2 regions of the Achromobacter xylosoxidans genome follow, and region 2 is predicted to be linked to the other one. Evidence: riboswitches for the same ligand, from Rfam matches in the RefSeq annotation. Region 2 holds a riboswitch; the other holds the start of a gene.
What was found. Region 2 has a riboswitch for glycine ahead of IAG39_RS11525 (D-amino acid dehydrogenase). Riboswitches for the same ligand answer to the same signal wherever they lie in the genome.
Positions count from the first base shown of each region.

Region 1: linked by a shared signal. The riboswitch ahead of gcvT (glycine cleavage system aminomethyltransferase GcvT) and the one ahead of IAG39_RS11525 (D-amino acid dehydrogenase) in region 2 are both predicted to bind glycine.

Region 1 is NZ_CP061008.1:948,618-956,336, forward strand. Features, by position in the region: gene IAG39_RS04370 (arginine/lysine/ornithine decarboxylase) at 80-2,341, shown strand; gene IAG39_RS04375 (NAD(P)/FAD-dependent oxidoreductase) at 2,341-3,543, shown strand; gene IAG39_RS04380 (superoxide dismutase) at 3,693-4,307, shown strand; gene IAG39_RS04385 (ZIP family metal transporter) at 4,338-5,231, shown strand; glycine riboswitch at 5,287-5,382, shown strand; glycine riboswitch at 5,418-5,540, shown strand; gene gcvT (glycine cleavage system aminomethyltransferase GcvT) at 5,627-6,727, shown strand; gene gcvH (glycine cleavage system protein GcvH) at 6,826-7,203, shown strand; gene gcvP (aminomethyl-transferring glycine dehydrogenase) at 7,307-7,719, shown strand, end outside.
Region 2 is NZ_CP061008.1:2,448,657-2,456,375, forward strand. Features, by position in the region: gene IAG39_RS11510 (alpha/beta fold hydrolase) at 1-576, shown strand, start outside; gene IAG39_RS11515 (metal-dependent hydrolase family protein) at 643-1,950, shown strand; gene IAG39_RS11520 (hypothetical protein) at 2,092-2,274, opposite strand; gene IAG39_RS11525 (D-amino acid dehydrogenase) at 2,425-3,654, opposite strand; glycine riboswitch at 3,699-3,790, opposite strand; glycine riboswitch at 3,792-3,883, opposite strand; gene ampC (class C beta-lactamase) at 4,012-5,172, shown strand; gene IAG39_RS11535 (3-hydroxybutyryl-CoA dehydrogenase) at 5,190-6,185, opposite strand; gene IAG39_RS11540 (NAD/NADP-dependent octopine/nopaline dehydrogenase family protein) at 6,202-7,299, opposite strand; gene IAG39_RS11545 (AraC family transcriptional regulator) at 7,431-7,719, opposite strand, start outside.

The sequences.
Region 1 (7,719 bases), 1.5 Mb from region 2:
TCATCAGGCGGATTTTTACTAGAAGTACACTCGCGCCGCGTTACGCGTCCGAACCCGCCTTGCCCCCAGGAGCGCCTGCATGAAATTCCGCTTCCCCATTTTCATCATCGACGAAGACTACCGTTCCGAGAACGCGTCCGGTCTGGGTATCCGCGCCTTGTCCGCGGCGATCGAGGCCGAGGGCGTCGAGGTGATCGGGGTGACCAGTTACGGCGACCTGAGTTCGTTCGCCCAGCAGCAGAGCCGCGCCAGCGCCTTCATTCTGTCGATCGACGACGAAGAGTTCGACGTGGATTCGCCCGAGGACGTGGCCAGCGCCATCAAGAACCTGCGCGCCTTCATCGGCGAGCTGCGTTTCCGCAACGCCGACATCCCCATCTACCTGTACGGCGAGACGCGCACTTCCGAGCACATTCCCAACGACATCCTGCGCGAACTGCACGGCTTCATCCACATGTTCGAGGACACCCCCGAATTCGTGGCGCGCCACATCATCCGCGAGGCCCGCAGCTACGTCGACAGCCTGCCGCCGCCGTTTTTCCGCGAACTGGTCAAGTACGCGCAGGACGGCTCGTACTCCTGGCACTGCCCCGGCCACTCCGGCGGCGTGGCGTTCCTGAAGAGCCCGGTGGGCCAGATGTTCCACCAGTTCTTCGGCGAGAACATGCTGCGCGCCGACGTCTGCAACGCCGTGGACGAACTGGGCCAGCTGCTGGACCACACCGGCCCCGTGGCCGAATCCGAACTGAACGCCGCGCGCATCTTCCACGCCGACCACTGCTTCTTCGTGACCAACGGCACCTCCACCTCCAACAAGGTGGTGTGGCATGCCAACGTGGCCGCGGGCGACGTGGTGGTGGTGGACCGCAACTGCCACAAGTCGATCCTGCACGCCATTACGATGACGGGCGCGATCCCGGTGTTCCTGCGTCCCACGCGCAACCACCTGGGCATCATCGGCCCGATCCCGCTGGAAGAGTTCCACCCGGACAATATCCGCAAGAAGATCGAGGCCAACCCCTTCGCGCGCGAAGCGGTGAACAAGAATCCGCGCATCCTGACGCTGACGCAGAGCACCTACGACGGCGTCATCTACAACGTCGAAATGATCAAGAAGCAGTTGGGCAGCTATGTCGATACGCTGCACTTCGACGAAGCCTGGCTGCCGCACGCCTCGTTCCACGAGTACTACCAGGACATGCACGCCATCGGCCAGGACCGCCCGCGCAGCCAGGACGCGATGGTGTTCGCCACCCACTCCACGCACAAGCTGCTGGCCGGCATCTCGCAGGCCTCGCAGATCATCGTGCAGGAGTCCGAGACCCGCAAGCTGGACCGCAACGTCTTCAACGAAGCCTATCTGATGCACACGTCCACCTCGCCCCAGTACGCGATCATCGCGTCCTGCGACGTGGCCGCCGCCATGATGGAACCGCCGGGAGGCACCGCGCTGGTCGAGGAGAGCATCCGCGAAGCCCTGGACTTCCGCCGCGCCATGCGCAAGGTGGAGTCCGAGTTCGGCAAGAACGACTGGTGGTTCAAGGTCTGGGGCCCGAATCGCCTGGTTTCCGAAGGCATCGGCAACCGCGACGAATGGATCCTGGAATCCAACGACCATTGGCATGGCTTCGGCGAAATGGCCGAAGGCTTCAACATGCTGGATCCGATCAAGGCCACGATCATCACCCCGGGCCTGGACATGTCGGGCAGCTTCGGTGAAACCGGCATTCCCGCCGCGCTGGTCTCCAAGTACCTGACCGAGCATGGCGTGGTGGTCGAGAAGACCGGCCTGTATTCGTTCTTCATCCTGTTCACCATCGGCATCACCAAGGGCCGCTGGAACACGCTGCTGACCGCCTTGCAGCAATTCAAGGACGACTACGACCGTAATCAGCCGCTGTGGCGCATCCTGCCGGAATTCTGCCGCGACCATCGCCGCTACGAGCGCATGGGCCTGCGCGACCTGTGCCAGGAGATCCACGAAGCCTACCGCGCCCGCGACGTGGCGCGCCTGACCACCGAGATGTACCTGAGCGACATGGTGCCGGCCCTCAAGCCGTCGGACGCCTTCGCCCGCATGGCGCACCGCGAGGTCGAGCGCGTCGACATCGACAAGCTCGAAGGCCGCGTCACCGGCGTGCTGCTGACGCCGTATCCTCCGGGCATCCCCCTGCTGATCCCGGGCGAACGCTTCAACCGCACCATCGTCCAGTACCTGCAGTTCGCGCGCGAGTTCAACCAGCGCTTCCCGGGCTTCGAAACCTACATTCACGGCCTGGCCGACGAAGTGGGTCCGGACGGCGAAAAGCGCTACTACGTCGACTGCCTGATCGAAGACTGATGTTCGATGTAGCAGTACTCGGCGCCGGCGCCGCGGGCATGATGTGTGCCGCGGTCGCCGGCCAGCGCGGCTTGCGCGTGGTGCTGGTCGACCACGCCGAGCGCCTGGCGGAGAAGATCCGCATTTCCGGCGGCGGCCGCTGCAACTTCACCAATATCGGCGCCGGCCCCGCCAACTTCCTCTCCGACAACCCGCACTTCTGCCGTTCGGCCTTGGCGGGTTACACGCCGCAGGATTTCCTGGCGCTGATGAAGCGCCACCACATCGCCTGGCACGAGAAGCATCGCGGCCAGCTGTTCTGCGACGATTCCAGCGAATCCATCATCGAAATGCTGCGCGCCGAGTGCGACGCGGGCAGGGTGCAGTGGCGCATGGGATGCTCGGTGGCCGAGATCGGCCATGGCGAGCAGGGCTACGAGCTGCGCACCAGCCAAGGCCCGATCCGCGCCGCGAAACTGGTGATCGCCACCGGCGGCATGGCCATTCCCCAACTGGGCGCCACCGATTTCGGCCTGAAGATCGCGCGGCAGTTCGGCCTGAAGGTCGTGGAACCGCGGCCCGCCCTGGTGCCGCTGACCTTCGATGCCGAGCAATGGCGGTCCCTGTCCGAATTGTCCGGCGTGGCGCTGGAGGTCAATCTGCACACGGGGCAGGGCAAGGCGCGCGGCGAGTTCCTCGAAGACCTGCTGTTCACCCATCGTGGCCTGTCCGGCCCCGCCATTCTGCAGATATCCAGCTACTGGAAGCCTGGCGAACCCATCGTGATCGATCTGGCGCCTGGCCGCGATCTGGCGGAAGAACTGTTGGCGTCGAAGTCGGGCAACCGGCAGCAGCTGCATACCGTGCTGGCGGGCCTCTGGCCCAAGCGCCTGGCTGACCGCTGGCTGCACCTGGCGGAGCAGGGCGGCAAGCCGGGCCTGGCGGCGCTGCGCCTGGCCGACGCGCCGGACAAGACCCTGCGCGCGCTGGCGCAGGACATCCATCAGTGGAGCCTGGTGCCCAGCGGCACCGCTGGCTACAAGAAGGCCGAAGTCATGCGCGGCGGCGTGGACACGCGCGGCCTGGACCAGAAGTCCATGCAGGCCAAGACCGTCGCCGGTCTTTATTTCATCGGCGAAGCCGTGGACGTCACGGGCTGGCTGGGCGGCTACAACTTCCAGTGGGCCTGGGCCTCGGGCGTGGCCTGCGGCAAGGCGCTCTAGCTTCCCCAGGCGGGACAGGGCGCCGATAGGCCGGCGCTATGGCAGGTATTGGAAACCTGCCATTGTTATATCAAATAAAAATACTTATCATTTATGTTTTCGATATAGATCCAAGCCCTGAATCGGGGGCGGATCTCACGGAGACATGCATGGCCTATACCCTCCCGCCCCTGCCGTATGCCTACGACGCCCTGGAACCCCACATCGACGCGATGACGATGGAGATCCACTACAGCAAGCACCATCAGACCTACGTCAACAGCCTGAACGCCGCGCTGGAAGGCGCGGGCATCGTCACCAACGAGCCGGTCGAGTCCCTGGTGGCGCGGCTGGAGCAGTTGCCCGAAGCCATACGCGGCGCCGTGCGCAACCATGGCGGCGGCCACGCGAACCACAGCCTGTTCTGGTCGGTCATGTCGCCCGAGGGCGGAGGCGAGCCGGATGGCGCGTTGGCGTCGGCCATTGACTCCGAGCTGGGCGGGCAGGCCGCCTTCCGCGATGCGTTCACCAAGGCCGCGCTGACCCGCTTTGGCAGCGGTTGGGCCTGGCTTTCGGTCACACCGGCCGGCAAGCTGGTGGTGGAAAGCAGCGCCAACCAGGACAGCCCCCTGATGCACGGAAACTCGCCCATTCTGGGGCTGGACGTGTGGGAGCACGCCTACTACCTGAAGTACCAGAACCGCAGGCCCGAGTACATCGGCGCCTTTTACAATGTCGTGAACTGGCCTGAAGTGGCGCGCCGCTACGCGGCGGCCCAGCGCTGAGCGCATCTCTCGCAAGGAGGGCAGCGGCACATGAATACCTTCAGCCGTCATCGCGTGCGGCCGGCGGCCACCAGCATCAGCGTGTGGACCCTGGCCGTATTGGTGGCCTGCCTGGGCCTGCACCAGCTGTGGGTCTATCTGGACGTGCGTGCGCCGCACGTGGGCGATGCCCTTCTGGGCGGACTGGTCGCAGCTGGCGCTACCGCCCTGGGCACCTTGCCCATCCTGTTCGCCCGGACCATCCCCCAGAAAATGCAGGACAGCATGTTCGGCTTCGGCGCCGGCGTGATGCTGGCCGCCAGCGCCTTTTCGCTGGTGGCGCCGGGCATCGCGGCGGGTCGCGACCTGGGTTATGGCCCCTGGGGCGCCGGCTTGACGGTAGGCGCTGCCGTGTTGCTGGGCGCGGCGGTGCTGCTGCTCATGGACCGTACCCTGCCGCACGAGCATTTCATCAAGGGCCGGGAAGGCATCGAGGCGCACCGCCTGCGCCGTACCTGGCTGTTCGTTTTCGCCATCACCCTGCATAACCTGCCGGAGGGCCTGGCCATTGGCGTGGGCTATGCGGGCAACGACGCCATGCGCGGCACCGCGCTGGCCACCGGCATTGCTATCCAGGACATTCCCGAAGGGCTGGTGGTGGCGGTGGCGCTGCTGGCGGCGGGCTACCAGCGCGCGTTTGCCGTGGCGCTGGGCATGCTGTCCGGCCTGGTCGAGCCGCTGGGCGCGGTCCTGGGCGCCGCCGTGGTGGGCTGGTCCGAGCCGCTGCTGCCCTGGGGCCTGGGTTTTGCCGCGGGCGCCATGCTGTTCGTGATCAGCCACGAGATCATCCCCGAATCGCACCGCAAGGGGCATGAGGTCTACGCGACCTGCGGGCTGATGCTGGGTTTCGTGCTGATGATGTTGTTGGACACGGCGCTGGGCTGAGGCCGCCGCAGGCATTCCCTGGCTGCGGCTTTCGTTGTATGCTTGCGCCGCTGTCACGCATGTTGCGGGAGAGAGCGGCCTGTACGTCCGGCCGCCGCCGAAGGCGCAATTCGCCCGGAATCGCTCAGGTAACCCATACCGCCCATGCTTGCCCTGTCCCGGTTTTTTTACCGCGCGGACGCGGCAAAACAGTACTCTGGAGAGACCTGGCGCCGCCCCTGAACTAGGGACATAGCGAGCAGCCCAGGCGCCGAAGGTGCAAACCCGCCATGCGGGGCAACTCTCAGGCAAAAGGACAGAGGGGCGGAAGATTCAGCCGTTGTACAAGTGCACCCCGCTTGGCACCACTGGCATTCCGTAACCCTGGCAACACTGCCGCCCCGGAGTTTCCGCGCATGTCCGCAACCCTCAAACGCACCCCGCTGGCTGAAGAACACATCGCCTCTGGCGCCCGCATGGTCGACTTCGGCGGCTGGGACATGCCGCTGGCCTACGGTTCGCAACTGGAAGAGCACCACGCGGTGCGGCAGGACGCCGGCATGTTCGACGTGTCGCACATGCTGAACGTCGACGTGGCCGGTCCGGACGCGTTCGCCTTCCTGCAGCGTCTGGTCGCCAACGACGTGTCCAAGCTGACCGTGCCCGGCAAGGCGCTGTACAGCTGCATGCTGAACCCGCAAGGCGGCGTGATCGACGACCTGATCATCTATTTCTTCGCCGCCGACGAATGGCGCGTCGTGGTCAATGCCGGCACGGCCGACAAGGACGTCGCCTGGATGCAGCGCGTCAAGCAGGCCGGCCAGTTCGACGTCGCCATCAACCCGCGCCGCGACCTGGCCATGGTGGCCGTGCAAGGCCCGAACGCCCGCGCCAAGGTCTGGGCCGCGCGCCCGGCCTGGCAGGCCGCCAGCGAGCCGCTGACGCCCTTCGTGGCCGCCCGCGTGGGTGACGACACCTTGGTGGCCCGTACCGGCTACACCGGCGAGGACGGTTTTGAAATCGTGCTGCCCGCCGCCGACGTGGTGCAACTGTGGCGCGACCTGGTCGCCCAGGGCGTTCGTCCCTGCGGCCTGGGCGCGCGCGACACGCTGCGCCTGGAAGCCGGCATGAATCTCTACGGCCAGGACATGGACGAGCTGACCCAGCCCGACCAGGCCGGCCTGACCTGGACCGTGTCCCTGAAGAACGCCGAGCGCCGCTTCATCGGCCGCGACGCGCTGGAACAGTTCGCCACGCCCGCCACCTTCATCGGCCTGAAGCTGCAAGAGCGCGGCGTGATGCGCGCGCATATGGCCGTGCGCACCAAGGAAGGCACGGGCGAGCTCACCAGCGGCACCATGTCGCCGACGCTGGGCGTGTCGATCGGCTTTGCCCGCCTGCCGCAAGGCGTCAAGCCGGGCGACACGGTCGAGGTCGACATCCGCGGCAAATGGGTGCCCGCCCTGGCTTGCAAATTGCCGTTCGTGCGTAACGGCAAAGCGGTCGAACACTCGTAAACTCGAAGCTTCGCGCGAGCCGCCGGCCCCTGGGGCGACGGCCGCCCGCGCGAGGCGCGCAACACCATTCATCTACCCGCATTCCCTCAGGAGTTCCCATGAGTCTGCCCACCGATCGCAAGTACACCGAGTCCCATGAATGGGTCAAAGCCGAAGGCGACGTGTTCGTCGTCGGCATCACCGATACCGCCCAGGATCAATTGGGCGACCTGGTCTTCGTTGGCGACGTGAAGGTCGGCGCCAAGCTGAACGCCGGTGAAACCGCTGGCGTGGTCGAATCGGTCAAGGCCGCTTCGGACATCTACGCTCCCGTGGCCGGCGAAATCGTCGCGTTCAACGAAGAGCTGGAAAACAATCCCAACCTGATCAACGAATCGGCCTTCACCGCCTGGATCTTCAAGATCAAGCCGGTCAACGCCGCCGACGCCGACAAGCTGCTCGACGCCGCCGGCTACGAAGCCGTCGCCAACGGCTAAGCCGCCTGGCCGGAACGGGCGCGCAGGCGCCAGCCACGCGCCCGTTCCGCAAGATGCAATACCGTCCGTCCTCCGACGACACCCGCTATCCCGAGACCTCTCCATGTCGCGCGCCCTAGACACCCACACCGACTTCATTCCCCGCCACATCGGCCCTTCCGACGCCGACCAGGCCGCCATGCTTGCCGTCATCGGCAGCGCCAGCCTGGACGCCCTGATCGAAGAAGTCGTGCCGCCCAAGATCCGCAGCCAGGCCCCGCTGGCGCTGCCCGCCTCGCGCAGCGAAACCGACGTGCTGGCCGAACTGAAGCAGATCGCCGGCCGCAACAAGGTCTACCGCAGCTACATCGGCCAGGGGTATTACGGCACGCAGACGCCCAACGTGGTGTTGCGCAACATTCTTGAGAATCCTGCCTGGTACACGGCCTACACGCCTTACCAGCCCGAGATCTCGCAGGGTCGCCTCGAAGCCCTCCTGAACTACCAGACCATGGTCGCCGACCTGACCGGGCTGGA
Region 2 (7,719 bases):
GACGCATTGGCCGGACTGCTGGACGTACTGGACGTAGATGCGGCGCACATCGCCGCGCATTCGCTGGGTACCGTGGTCGCCCAGCATCTTGCCGTGACGCATCCGGGCAGGGTCAAGTCGCTGGCCTTGTTCGGCCCGCTGGCCGCGCCGCCGGACGCGGGGCGGCCCGGCATCCGTGCGCGGGCGCAGCTTGCCCGCGGTGGCGACGCGGCCATGCAGGAGATCGCTGACGCCATCGTCAAGGCCGCGACCAGCGCCCAGACCAGGCAGGATCAGCCCGCCGTGCTGGCGCTGGTGCGCGAGAGCGTGATGCGCCAGCCGCCGGAAGGCTATGCGCAGAGCTGCGAGGCGCTGGCGGATGCGCAGCCGGCCGCCGCGGAAGCGATAGGCGTACCGACTGTCCTGATTACCGGCGACCAGGACGGCGTGGCGCCGCCCGCCAACGTTGACGCCCTGGCCGCGCGCATCGCTGGCAGCCGCCGCATCGTGCTGGACGGATGCGGCCACTGGACCACCTACGAAAAGCCCCAAGCCTGCATGCAGGCCCTGCGGGAGTTCCACGCGGCGCTGCGCTAGGCCACGTTTTCCTGGCGTTTCAACATAAGAAATCGGCCCCTCGACGCGGGCCGGAGGAGACCTGTCATGTCCAGAATTGCCATTACCAATGTCGCCATCTTCGATGGCAGCGGCATGGAACCCTTTCAAGGCGAAGTGTTGATCGATGGCGCGCGCATCGCGCAGGTCGCGCGCGCGCCTGAGCAGGTGAGCCGGGAGGGCGCGCGCCTCATCGACGGGCGCGGCCGCTTCCTGATGCCCGGCATGACGGAAGCGCACACGCATTTCTCCTGGAACGACCAGCCCACGCTGGCGGCGATCCAGTTCATGCCGCCGGAGGAGCACATTCTCTGGTGCGTGCGCGTGGCCAAACGCTATCTGGAAATGGGCTGGACCTCGGCCATCGGCGCGGCCGCGGCCAAGCCGCGCCTGGACGTGGTGCTGCGTAACGCCATCAACGCCGGCGAATGCCCGGGGCCGCGTTACCTGGCGGGCAGCCAGGAGATCACCACCATAGGCGCGCTGGGCGACAACTCGCTGCCGCACATGCCGTTCGACGAGCTTAGCTTCGGCAGCGTGTGCTGTGGCCCTGAAGAGATCCGGCGCTCGGCGCGCACCTTCATCAAATACGGTGTCGATCACCTGAAGATAAATCTGTCCGGCGAGTACATCGCCGGGCTGCCGGCCGAGATGTCGCCGTTCGCAGAAGACGAGATCGCCATGCTGGCGAACGAGGCCAAGCGCTATGGCAAGCGCGTCGCGGCGCACGCGCGCTCCAGCGAGTCGGTCAAGCAATGCGTGCGCCACGGCATCGAGATGATCTACCACGCCAGCTTTGCCGATGAAGAGGCGCTCGACATGCTGGAAGCCAGGAAAGACAGCCACTTCGTCGCGCCGGGCATAGGCTGGCTGATCAGGACGGCCTTCAACGCGTCCGAGTACGGCATCACGCCCGCCATCGCCGAGCAGATGGGCTACAAGCGCGAACTGGAAATCGCCTCGGAGTCGCTGCGCAAGATGCACAAGCGGGGCATCCGCATCCTGCCCGGCGGCGACTACGGCTTTGCCTGGATGCCGCACGGCACCAACGCCCGCGACCTGCAATACTTCGTGGACTACATCGGCATGACCCCGACCGAAGCGCTGGTGTCCGCCACTCGGCTGGGCGGCGAGATCATGCAACGACCGCAGGAATTGGGCATGCTGCGTCCCGGCTATCTGGCGGACGTGGTCATGGTCGACGGGGATCCGCTGAAGGATCTGTCGCTGCTGGTGGATCCGGAGAGGATCTTGCTGGTTGTGAAGGATGGGGAGGTGTGCAAGGACAGTCTCCGGCACGATGCGGACGCGGAACTGCTGACTGCCGAAGACAGGGATGCGGCCTTAGTACATTGACCGACGCGGCGTTACACACACAAGGAGTTGGAGCGCGCAGCGTCGGGACCTGAGCATTCGTAGCGAGCTTGCATTATTGAGCTTGCAGATCAATTTCCGCGAACAGATTCACCACGGGCGGAAGAAATGCAATCGGGAGTGTCATTCCTCGGCATCTTTGTCCATTGCTTCAAATTGGGCAAAGACGTGGCCCGCAGGAATGACGTTTCCCTGCGATATTTCGCGCCGGCCTCGATCGATTAGCTTGAGCAGGGCATAGGCTTCCGCCTTATCCCCGCTGCGATTGCAGTATGGAATCGCCTGGTCTTGATGCGAGCGTTTCACGGCATGGGCCTCCAGTGCAAGTACCGACAGGTGCAACTGTAGACTGGAGTTCACTTATCCGCCGGCTTTTCTCCCATTATTCGGACAGAAAGTAGGCGAAGCGGTACGAGCAAACCTGGTTGCATCAATGCTGGGTTTGCTCGCCTCAACTCAAGCCTCTCCCACCCCCTCCCTCACGCTAGCCGCCAGCATCTGCGCCGTCGCCGCCGACAAGGTCCAGCCCAGATGCCCATGCCCCGTGTTGTAGAACACGCCGGGCCGCCTGCCCGGACCCACGCGGGGCATCATGCTCGGGGTCATGGGGCGCAGCCCGCACCACGGCACCACGCGCGAAGTTCGGATGCCGGGGAAGTGCTTGCGGGTCCAGTCCACCAGCGGCTGCACGCGTTCGGCGCGGATGTCCATGTTGAAGCCGTTGAACTCGGCCGTGCCGGCCACGCGGAAGCGGTCGCCGAGGCGGCTGGTGACGATCTTGGCGGCTTCGTCCAGCAGGCTGACGTGCGGTGCGGCCGCCTGGCTGGCGGCGTCGTCCAGGTGCACGCTGATGGAATAGCCCTTGACCGGGTAGATGTTGAGCGTGTCGCCCAGCTGCCTGGCGAACTGCCGGCTGACGGCGCCGGCGCAGACGACGATGGCGTCGGCCTCGTGCTGCTCGCGGCGCGCGCCGCCCTCGCGCGCGACGTCGAGCACGTAGGGCGCGCCGTCCACGCTGATGTTGCGGATGTCGGCGTCCTGCGCGAAGCGCACGCCGCGGCGCTCGCAGGCGCGGGCCAGGCCGCTGGTGAACTTGTGGATGTCGCCGGTGGCGTCCGAGGGCGTGTAGAAGCCGCCATGGCAAGGGGTTTGCAGCGTGGGTTCGATGCTGCGCGCTTCCTCGGGCGACACCGCGTAGCGCTCCAGCCCGCCTTCCTGCAGCAGCGCATTGGCGCGGCGCGCGGTCTCGAAGCTGGTGGCGTCGTGGTAGATATGCAGGATGCCGCGGCGCTCCAGGTCGAAATCTATGCCTTCTTCTTCCGCCATGGCGTACAGGTGCTGGCGCGCGGCAATGGCAAGCCGCGTGGTCTCGATGGTGTTGCGGCGGTAGTTGCGGATCTGTCCGATGAACTGCGCCAGCCAGGAGTACTTGTGCCAGCTGAAGCGGGGATTGAGCAGCAGCGGCGCGTTGTGGCGGCCGAGCCAGCGCAGGCCTTTCATGATGGTGGCGGTGCTGTTCCAGACCTCGGCGTTGCTGGCCGACAACTGGCCGCCGTTGGCGTAGGAAGTCTCCATGGCCGGATAGCGCTGGCGGTCGTAGACGGTGACGTGGTATCCCAGTTTGCTCAGGGCATAGGCGGACGTGACGCCGGTGATACCGGCGCCAATGATGGCGATGCGGGGCATGATGGCTCCAGATTGAGTGGCCGCGGCCACCCGGCCGCAGCACCCCATCTGTCTCTGTACCTGAGAGCTTCACCCGCGGCGCAGGCGGCGGCGGGTTCCCCTTCGGTGGGCGCAATCCGCGCCTCTCTCCAGATTGTCTAGACCGCGCAGTCCTGTTTGCCTGAGAGTTTCCGGGGCGGTTGCTCCGTCGGCGCCTGCCGCGGGGGCAGGTCTCTTCTGCGGGGTTTTGGATCGACGAGGCGAGGATAGCCAAAATCCCCCAAAATGAGACCAAGGGTTAGTACCAATAAGGCGCCGCGCCGCGTTACGATGCTTGCGCGCCGCCGTCGCGGCGCCACCGATCCGACACGACAGGGAATGACGAGAATGCGCTTGAACAGCATGCTGCGCACGGGATTGTTTACGCTGATGGCCGCAGGCTGCGGGCTGGCGCAGGCCGGACAGGCGGAGACCGACAGCAAGGTCGACGAGGCGGTCCAGGCCGTCATGCGCGAACATGGCATTGCGGGAATGTCGATCGCCGTGACCCGCAACGGGACGCAACATTTCTACAACTATGGCGTGGCATCCAGGCAAACCGGCAGGCGGGCCGACAGCGACACGCTGTACGAGATCGGCTCCATCAGCAAGACCTACACGGCAACCCTGGCAACCTACGCACAGGCGCGCGGCCGCCTGGCGCTGAGCGACAGCCCGGCCAAGTATCTGCCCGAGCTCGCCGGCAGCGACTTCGCCAAACTGAGCCTGATCAACCTGGGGACGCACACGACCGGCGGCTTTCCCTTGCAGGTGCCCGACGCGGTCACGAACCAGGCGCAGATGATGGCTTACCTCAAGGCCTGGAAGCCCGAGCATGCCGCTGGCACGTATCGCACCTACGCCAACCCCAGCATCGGCATGCTGGGCGTGGTTGCGGCCAAGAGCCTGAACCGGCCGTTCAAGGCGGCCATGGAGCGGGACCTGTTTCCCAAGCTGGGCCTGACCAGCACCTACATCGACGTGCCGGCCGCCAGGATGGCGGACTACGCGCAGGGCTACAACAAGCAGGATGCGCCCGTGCGCGTGAATCCGGGCGTGCTGGCCGACGAAGCCTATGGCGTGAAGACCAGCGCGCGCGACCTGATCCGCTTCGTCGACGCGAACATGGGCTTGAACCTCGCGGATGCCGAACTGCGCGGCGCGATTGCGCAGACGCACGTCGGCTATTACCAGCTGGGCGACATGACCCAGGACCTGGCCTGGGAGCAATTGCGCTATCCGGCGACGCTGGACGCGTTGCTGACGGCCAATGCCGGCAACTACAACAGCCAGAGCCAGCCCGTGACCGCATTGAACCCGCCGCTGCCGCCGCAGGAGGCCGTGTGGATCAACAAGACGGGTTCGACCAACGGCTTCGGCGGCTATGTGGCATTCGTGCCGTCGAAGAAGCTGGGCATCGTGATACTGGCCAACCGCAACTATCCGAACGAGGCCAGGGTCCGGCTGGCGTACCGGATCCTGGGCGAATTGGAAAAGTAGGCGCGCAGGCCGGCGCGCTATCGCGCGGGCGGCTGCCTTGCCGCGTTGTGGCGGGGCAACAGGTCCATCACTTCCAGACGCTTGCACAATTGCGCCAGCCGCTCCATCTTGTAGGCATTTACGTCCATGCCGGCGTAGTCATAGAAGCCCTGGCCGTCGCGCAGCCCGTTGCGCCCTTGTTCCATGTTGCTGGCGATGACGGCAGGCGAGGCGAAGCGCGGATCGATGGCATCGGCGAGGTAGCGCGAGGCGTAGTAGAGGATGTCGCCGCCGCCCCAGTCGATGAACTCCAGCAGCCCCAGAACCGAAAACCGCAGGCCGAAGCCCAGGCGCACGGCCGTGTCGATGTCTTCGGCGCTGGCCACGCCTTCCTCCACCATGCGGGCCGCTTCGTTCATGGCCAGGGCCTGGATGCGGGGCACGATGTAGCCGGCAGCGGGGGCGCACTGCACGGGCTTCTTGCCCGCCAGGCGCAGCGCTGCCAGCAGCCCTTGCGTCGCGGCCTCGCTGGTCTGGGGGCCGCGGCTCACTTCCACCAGCGGTATCAGGTAGGCGGGGTTGAGCCAGTGCGCGTTCAGGAAGCGCTGCGGACCTTGCACCAGCTCCGCCAGTTCGGTGACCAGAAAGGTGGACGTGGTGGACGCGATGATGCTGTCCGGCGCGCAGGCCGCTCCCAACCACAGAAAGGCATCGCGCTTGGCGTCCAGGCGTTCAGGCACGGCTTCGAACACCACGCGCGCCTGCCGCAGATCTGCTTCGGCATCCTCGCGCGTGCATAGGCGGATGCGCGCCAGCGCCACCTCTGCCTGCGCGGCATCGAGCAAGCCCAGCCTGCACAGGATGCCGAGTTCGCGGCGCAGATCGTCCCGCACGCGTGCGAAGTAATCGGCCTGCTCGGCGGGCGGGCGCGGCTTGATGTCTATCAGCGTGACGTCCAGTCCGGCATGGATGTATGACAGCGTGATGCCCACGCCCATGCGGCCGGCGCCGATTACGCAGAGTCTTTCGTTCATGGCTTGCATCTCCGTGTCAGCAGCCTTTGGCCAGAAGCTGGCGCATGTCCGCGCGCGACAGGCGGTCCAGGCCCAGGCGTTCGAACGTGCGTCCTTCGGCGTAAAGGTCGCGTCCCGTGACCGCGCTGGCCAGGCTCAGCAGGCCTTGTGCGACAGGCGTCGGCACGCCCGCCCAGCGGCCGGCGGACACCAGGAATGACAGGCCAAGCCGCGTGTCCTCCAGCATGTAGCGGTGCGTGTGCAGGTCTATGTCCTCGCGCCAGTCGCCGCTGTCGGTGAGCCTGCCATGGGCGCCGCGGCCGTACATCCATTCATCGCCTTCGGCGGCATAGTGGTCGGCCAACGGGAAGTGCGGCGCGGCATAGCCCAGGGCCACGCGGATGGCGATGCGCTCCGCGTCCAGCGCGTCGGTCACGCGCCGTATGGAGGCCTGGGTGCCTTCGTTGTGGATGTCCCATTTGTCGAAGTGTTCCAGCGGCCCTGCATTCATCATGATGAGCGGCGGATGGATGATGGGGCCGGCGTTCATCAGCGCGCCCGAAAGCCCGTCCTCTATCGGTTCGATGCTGGGGTAGGCGCGATGGATCACGGCCAGCGCCTGCTCCGACAGCCGTCGCGGAAAGACGCCGGTGGGCAGGCGGGTGGCGTAGCCGCTGATCACGACTTTTTCGCCATGTTTGCGGGCCAGGTAGGGCAGGGTGCCGGTCTCGGCGAAGGCCGTGTTCGCGGCATTTCCTGCTTCTTTCATGGCGCGGGCGAAGACGTAGCAGCCGAAGGTGCCCGGCGGCAGGAACACAACCTGGCCGTCGCGCAGCAGCGGCGCCAATTCCCGGGCCAGCGCTTCGTGGGTGGTGGAAGGCAGGGGAATGACCAGCAGCTCCGCATTCTCCACGGCAGTGGCCAGGTCGCGCACCAGCTGCAACTGGCGGGGGCCGTCGCCCAGCGGAATCTGGCGGCTGCCGCGATAGTCGGTGACCGTCAGCGCGGCCGCATCCCGCAAGTCCTGGAAGGCCGTCCAGTCCCGGCGCCACCAGCGCACGTGATGGCCTTTCTCGAACAGCTCGGCCGCTGCCGCGTAGCAGCCGTGGCCGCCGCCTATGACGCTGATTCTCATGGTCAAGCTCCGTCTGATGGAGCCTTGATCCTAGCGGCGGCGCGCTGGCGGGGCTGCGCCGAACGCGCAAGCGGCGTTCCGATCCGGCAAGCGAATCCTGGCGCTGCCGTGCAACGCCTAATGCCTAATGCCTAATGCCTGCTTTGGCGCAGGGTGTCCGACGGCAGGCAGCCGTAGCGCTTGCGATAGTGGGTGGCGAAATGCCCGAAGCTGGAAATGCCGTGCCGCAGCAGGATGTCGGTGACGCTGTCGCCTTCGCCGGCTTGCGCAAGCGCCGCGTGCACCTGGGCCAGCCGCTGGTTGCGCACGTAGTCGCTGGGACTCTGCTTCAGGAACTGCGAGAAGCCGTTTTGCAGCGTGCGCACGGAGACGCCGCAGTGGGCCGCCAGGTCCGTCAGCGATAGCGGCTGGTCCAGATGG